One region of the Brucella sp. GW823-FHT04E01 genome, then DNA from elsewhere that is predicted to be linked to it. Evidence: riboswitches for the same ligand, from Rfam matches in the RefSeq annotation. Region 1 holds a riboswitch; the other holds the start of a gene.

Region 1 (3,206 bases):
GGCTGACCCAGTTACTGCTGATTCATAATTGGGGTTTGGGGCGCACCTTGTCCTACAATTATGTCAGCTGGTCGCTGAGTGCCCTTTTAGCCATGTATCTCGCTTTTCCGCTGTTCGATATGTTGTGCCGTCGTTTCGGGAGCTGGGTTCTCGTCGGTGTGATGGCTGCAGCCGTGGGCGGTGATTATCTGGCGCAACAGCTTGGCGTATTGTCACTCACACGCATTCAATTGTCCGATGCCGGGGTCTTGCGAGCCCTGCCTTCCTTTGTCTTTGGAATGTGGCTTGCTCGCCGGGAACATCCACCGATGCCGGCACCGGCAATCAAGGCATTGCTTGCCACTTGCCTGATTGTCTTTCTGTTCTATCACCCGGCAAACGGGCCGGACGAACCGCACACGCTTGAAGGCCCCTGGCGGCTGGCCTTCCTCTATGCGGGTGTCTATGTGCTTTATGCCGCATCCACTCGGGGCATTTATACACCGCTGCAATGGCGCGGATTCACAAGGCTTTCCCGTTACAGCTTCGGCATCTTCATTCTCCATCCTGCGGTCGGAATGGTTTTCTTCAAAGCTGCTCCGGAACGATGGGGCGAGGCGACGGCAGGCGCGGTCCTGCTCATCGCTGCAGGTGTTCTTGCAAGCGTGTTGACTGCCATTGCCTCTTACCACCTGTTCGAAAATCCCGTTTACCGCTGGCTGGTGAAAAGAATTGACGCATGGGTCAGCAGATCGGAAGGCTCAAGCGGGTTTTCTGGTTCTACGCAAAACGGCCTGCCTGTCTCCCGATAGGCAGGCATCCTCACCGGATCGATCAGGCGGTGCGCGACGTACCGCTGTCCTGCCGCATCAGATAGAGCGATGCGCCGATGATCAGGGCCGCTCCCGGCCAGAAGTTGATGCTTGGCGCTGCTGCAAACACGATCCAGCCGAAGATCACGTTGATCGGCAGTCTCAGGTCATCGAACGGTTGCAGATAGACCGCATCCGCTATCGAATAAGCTGCCGTCTGGAAATATTGGGCGAGAGCTGTGAATGCGCCGATGACGATCAATATGGACCAGATTTCGACGCCCGGCGCGGTGATTGCGGACATGCTTAAGCCGGATGCCAGCCAGAGTGCCGCGTTGATGGGCGTGAGCAGTACCAGCATATAGGCCGAAATGCTGGCGGGCTTTTCGAAACGGGTCAGATATTTGGTCATCACCGAATAGCCCGCCCACAACGCTGCGGCCAGAATCGGCAGGAGCGAATAGACCGTATAGGAATCCGACCAGGGTGCGATGATGATCAGCGCGCCAATAAAGCCGGTGAATGTGGTCAGCAGCCGTGCCGGCGTGACCTTTTCCTGCAGAAAGAGCCGTGCGCACAGGATGACGAAGAATGGCGACGTCATGGACAACGCGACCACCTGCCAGATCGGCACATGGGTCAGCGCATAAATCCAGACCTGTACGCCAGCGGCAGCCAGCGCGACGCGAATGACGTGAAGACCGAAATGCTTGGTACGCAAGGCTCTCGTGCCGTCGCGAATGAGCAGGGGCAAGGTCAGTACCAGCGCGATCACATATTGCCAGAAGGCGATGATGACGGAGGGAATACCGGTACGCGTTCCCGCCCATTGGGTGGCGACATTGACGGCGGCATAGGCCGAACAGGCTGCGACCATCAGCGCTGCTCCGCGTATGGTCGGTTTCAAAGTTGGCGAAGAGGCAAGTTGGCTCAACGGTTTCTTCCTTCGGAGCATTTTGCAGCCAAATGGAAACATTTGACGTCGCATAAATGCGGCAAAACAAATGGACAGAGCGTTCCGCTTCAGGCGGAACTTGCTCTGGCAAGCCTGTTACCTCAGGGTACGGGAAGAAAGACTGCAGGACGAAGACGGCAAGCCGTCCAGCCGAGCATGATTCCAACCTCGTTCTCTCTCATCCGGACTATGACCGTCGGCTTCGGAATTGCACCGAATCTGCTGACCCTGACACGGCAGACGTGTCAGGCGCTCGCGGGCTTCGGACACTTGGTCCGTTACCGCCGGTGGGGAGTTTCGCCCCGCCCTGAGAACTGGATATTTCGTTTGCACCGAAGGACATCAGGATGAACTCCGACGCGGGCTGTAGTTATGTTACGCTTTCCCATAAAGCAAGGTGCAGGCTAGGTTCTGCCTGCCTGTCCGGCAATCACAATTGAGTGCAGGGCAACACAAGGGATGAGCCTTTGATAGCCAAGTCACGGGAAAAGCATGGACGTATCGGAAACTCTCTTTTAGAAACTCGTGTCGGAGTTGATCGGGAGAGGGTCTAATTCCACATGGTTCTGGGAGGAATGATGAGCACCAACGCAGTCCCCACGCAGTTTTCGCATGACCATCCGCTATGGCAACCGGATGCGGGGCGCATCGCCGCCAGCAATCTGGAGCAATTCCGTATTCGCGCAGAACAGCGCACGGGCTTGAGCCTGCCGGATTATACCGCGCTGCATCGCTGGTCGGTCGAGGATCGCGCCGGATTCTGGCAGCTTGTGTGGGATTTCTGCGAGGTTATCGGCGAGCGTGGCAAACCAGCCCTTGTCGATAAAGGCCATATGCGTGACGCAAAATTCTTCCCCGAGGCACGGCTCAACTTTGCCGAAAACCTGTTGCGCCATGAGGGTGGCGAGGAAGCCATCGTCTTTCGCGGTGAGGACAAGATCGAGCGCCGCCTGACATGGGACGATCTTCACGCGCTGGTCTCGAAACTGCAGCAATTCATGCTGGCGGAGGGGGTTCAGCCGGGCGACCGTGTGGCGGGCATGATGCCCAATATGCCGGAGGCGGTGGCCCTGATGTTGGCCGCTTCGTCCATCGGTGCGGTCTGGTCTTCATGCTCACCGGATTTTGGCGTGCAGGGCGTACTCGACCGTTTTGGCCAGATCGAACCGAAGCTTTTCTTCGCCTGCGATGGCTACTGGTATAATGGCAAGCGCATTGACGTTGCCGACAAGATAGCAGAAGTGACGGCAAAGCTGCCGGGGCTGAAACGTGCGGTCATTGTCACCTATCTCGGCGAAGCGGAAGCCGTTGCTGACCGCGCTGAAAAGGGCATTGCGCTTGATGCGGCTCTGGAACCGTTCAAGGCCAAAGACGTCGAGTTCACGCGGCTCCCCTTCGATCATCCGCTTTGTATCCTGTTTTCGTCCGGCACGACGGGCATTCCGAAATGCATCGTGCAT
Region 2 (3,206 bases), on a different contig from region 1:
ATGTTTGCAAAGACTGTTGAAATGCCTTTGCGGCTTCACCGCCCACATAGCTTGCGCTCGTTCTTTATCCGCGCTTTTGCTGCTGCACGATCCCGTAAATATTCGTAGAGCGTGCACCCGATCGGCAGTAACCAAGAATGGGGCCCTCAGCTTCATCCAGCGCTGCTGCCATCGCATCCACATCTTCTTGCGTCAATTGTCCGCCTACAACCGGGATGTAGTAAGTTGCAAGCCCGGCTTTTTCGGCGACACGTGCAATTTCGCTGAACTCGGGTTGTTCAGGGCCGCCTTCGCCGTCTGGCCGATTGCAAATGATTGTGCGAAATCCCTCCGCTGCAATATCGCGTACGTCGTCGGGCTCGATCTGGCCCGAGACTGAATAATTGTCGTCTACCTGGCGAATATCCATATTTTCCTCACTTGCCGCTCAAATCGCGACGGCTTGTCCGGTGGCAACTTACATTAAAGTTGTTTTCATGCCACATGAAACTGCTGGGAGAACGGATGCGATGACAGGGGAGCGATTAAGGTGACGATCCACAAGGTTAGCCAGAGCGCTGTACGTATCGCGCATCGTGTGTCGAGCTTTCATGAAAGCACCCGAATGGTCCCGGAAGAAGTGCCCGTGGCGGTCAGCTATAACGGTTCAACCCAAGCCGTAATGATGGCTACACCGGATAATCTTGAGGACTTCGCGATCGGTTTCACGCTCACCGAGAATATCGTTGACCATATTTCCGAGATAGAAGCGGTTGATGTCGTAGCCTTTGAAAAGGGTATAGACCTACAGATCAGACTGTCCGAACGCCCCGAGCAGAGGCTTGCCGCGCGACGCAGGTTTATGGCTGGTCCCGTTGGGTGTGGTCTCTGTGGTATAGATTCAATCGACCATGCGTTGCGGTCGCTTGAGGCTTTGGAACAAGGTGATAGGAAATTCTCTTCCAACGATATTTCAATGGCTGTCGTGTCTCTCACGAAAGAGCAGCAACTGAATGCTGAGACCCATGCAGTTCATGCGGCGGGGTTCTATGTGCCAGGCGAGGGGCTTATTGCTGTACGTGAGGACGTGGGGCGTCACAACGCATTGGATAAGCTCGTCGGAGCTGTCTCGCGTATTGGTACTGCACCGGGAAATGGGATCGTCGCGATTACCAGCCGTGTTTCGGTCGAAATGGTGCAGAAAGCAGTTATGTTCGGTGCGCCAGTTCTGGCCGCAATCTCTGCGCCGACAGCTCTTGCCATTCGAACGGCGGAAGATGCCAACCTAACGCTTGTTGCACTGGTGCGAGGTGTTGAATTCGACGTTTATGCCCATGGAGAGCGTATCGCAGGAGAATGACCGGCCTTTTCGCAAAGGCCGGTCGAAGCATCATTATGCAAGGGCGGCAATACGGCTGCGTTCGCTAACGACCTGCAACACCGCATTGGCTGCTTCCACGCCCTTCACCTTGAAGTGGGCATGGAAAAATTCATGATGTTCCTTGCTTTCATGGAAATGATGCGGTGTCAGAACAACGCTGAGCACCGGAACTTCGGTCTCTAGGCCGACTTGCATCATGCCGTTGATGACAGCAGTTGCCACGAAATCATGTCGATAGATGCCGCCATCCACGACGAACGCAGCGCCGACAATGGCAGCATACTGGCCGGTTTTGGCCAGAGTCTTGGCGTGGAGAGGAATTTCATAGGCACCTGGAACGTCGAAGATTTCGACTTCTATATTTGTGCCAGCCTTTGCGGACAGTTCCGCGATAAAGCTCTTGCGAGCTTCGTCGACAATATCGGCGTGCCAACGGGCCTGAATGAATGCGATCTTGAAGGAAGTCTTGTTCGGATAGCTCTGGTTCATAGGTTCCACACGAAACTAGAATCAGGGCGCACAAAAGAACGCATTGATTGTGCCCAAGGGCGCAATCCTAACGCTCATTCGCTCTCTTCCATCCGGACTTTAACCGTCGGCTCCGGCATCTCACCGGATCTGCTGACCCTGAACGGAAGCCGAATCGGCATCTTTCAGGCGCTCGCGGGCTCGAAACTTTTGCTTCATACCGCCGGTGGGGAGTTTCACCCCGCCCCGAGAACAAGCCCGCACACCATTGTGCGAGCGGCGTGAAATTAGGGTTTCGTCGCGGGCTTGTCCAGTAAAATAAGGGAAATTTTATACTGCCGGCATTTCAGGTCGATGAGGGGGATTTTAGAGTGCTGGTTTGATGGGAGGCGCCATGTAAAACGCTGCCCTTGAGGTGGTAATGCTTTAATTTCTAAGCGTTTTTCAGGGCGCCGGCTCTACCTGAAGTTTTAATCGATTGAATTTTACGCGTTTTATCTATCGGAAGATATTGACACCCTGGCAGGGTTTGGGCCTATCCTATGTTCACATCTTGTCTTGTGGATATTTAGCATCCTTAAAAGACAACGTTGTCAATTGGGCTTAAGCGGCGTATGAGTGGGATGGAGGATTTCAGGAAAAGCGTCGTGAGGGATGGCCGGGCACAGGTGAAAGCGGAAGCTTTCGCATCGTATTGCGGCAGTGAGTAGGAGAAACTGGTTGTGTGGTGCAGCTGGTTTCGGGTCTGTGCCGAAGAGGCGCGGATGGGAATGACGAGACGGATTACTGCGCTGAAGCAAAGGCTTAGCCAGATATCCGATAGTTTTAGTTTCGTTTGTTTCTACGGGAGGTAGACATGCATAAACTTTTGAAGCTCGCCGCGATGGGTACAGCCGCCTGTGCTTTGCTCGCCGGAATGGCCCCTGTTGCCAGTGCGCAGGACAAGCAGAACGTTGAAGTTCTGCATTGGTGGACTGCTGGCGGTGAAGCCGCCGCGCTCGACGTTCTCAAGAAGGATCTCGAAAAGAAGGGCATTAGCTGGACCGATATGCCGGTTGCCGGTGGCGGTGGTACGGAAGCCATGACAGTACTGCGCGCGCGCGTCACAGCTGGCAATGCTCCGACGGCAGTGCAGATGCTCGGCTTCGACATCCGCGATTGGGCAGAGCAGGGTGCTCTTGGTAATCTTGATGAGATCGCAAACAAGGAAGGTTGGGAAAAGGTCATTCCGGCTCCTCTGCAGGAGTTTGCCAAGTATGACGGCCACTGGATCGCTGCTCCTGTCAATGTTCACTCCACCAACTGGATGTGGATCAACAAGGCAGCGCTCGACAAGGCTGGCGGCAAGGAGCCTACCAACTGGGATGAACTGATCGCT

What was found. Region 1 has a riboswitch for FMN ahead of AC1RHM_RS17920 (DMT family transporter). Riboswitches for the same ligand answer to the same signal wherever they lie in the genome.
Region 2: it holds a riboswitch for FMN, as region 1 does, so the genes downstream of both, AC1RHM_RS12470 (6,7-dimethyl-8-ribityllumazine synthase) here and AC1RHM_RS17920 (DMT family transporter) in region 1, are expected to answer to the same signal.

What each region holds. Positions count from the first base shown of each region.
Region 1 covers NZ_JBXAIK010000004.1:594,416-597,621, reverse strand. Annotated here, with positions in the region: gene AC1RHM_RS17925 (acyltransferase family protein) at 1-791, shown strand, start outside; gene AC1RHM_RS17920 (DMT family transporter) at 814-1,725, opposite strand; FMN riboswitch at 1,913-2,065, opposite strand; gene AC1RHM_RS17915 (acetoacetate--CoA ligase) at 2,325-3,206, shown strand, end outside.
Region 2 covers NZ_JBXAIK010000003.1:429,979-433,184, forward strand. Annotated here, with positions in the region: gene AC1RHM_RS12460 (protein tyrosine phosphatase family protein) at 65-409, opposite strand; gene fdhD (formate dehydrogenase accessory sulfurtransferase FdhD) at 530-1,339, shown strand; gene AC1RHM_RS12470 (6,7-dimethyl-8-ribityllumazine synthase) at 1,373-1,849, opposite strand; FMN riboswitch at 1,926-2,086, opposite strand; gene AC1RHM_RS12475 (ABC transporter substrate-binding protein) at 2,685-3,206, shown strand, end outside.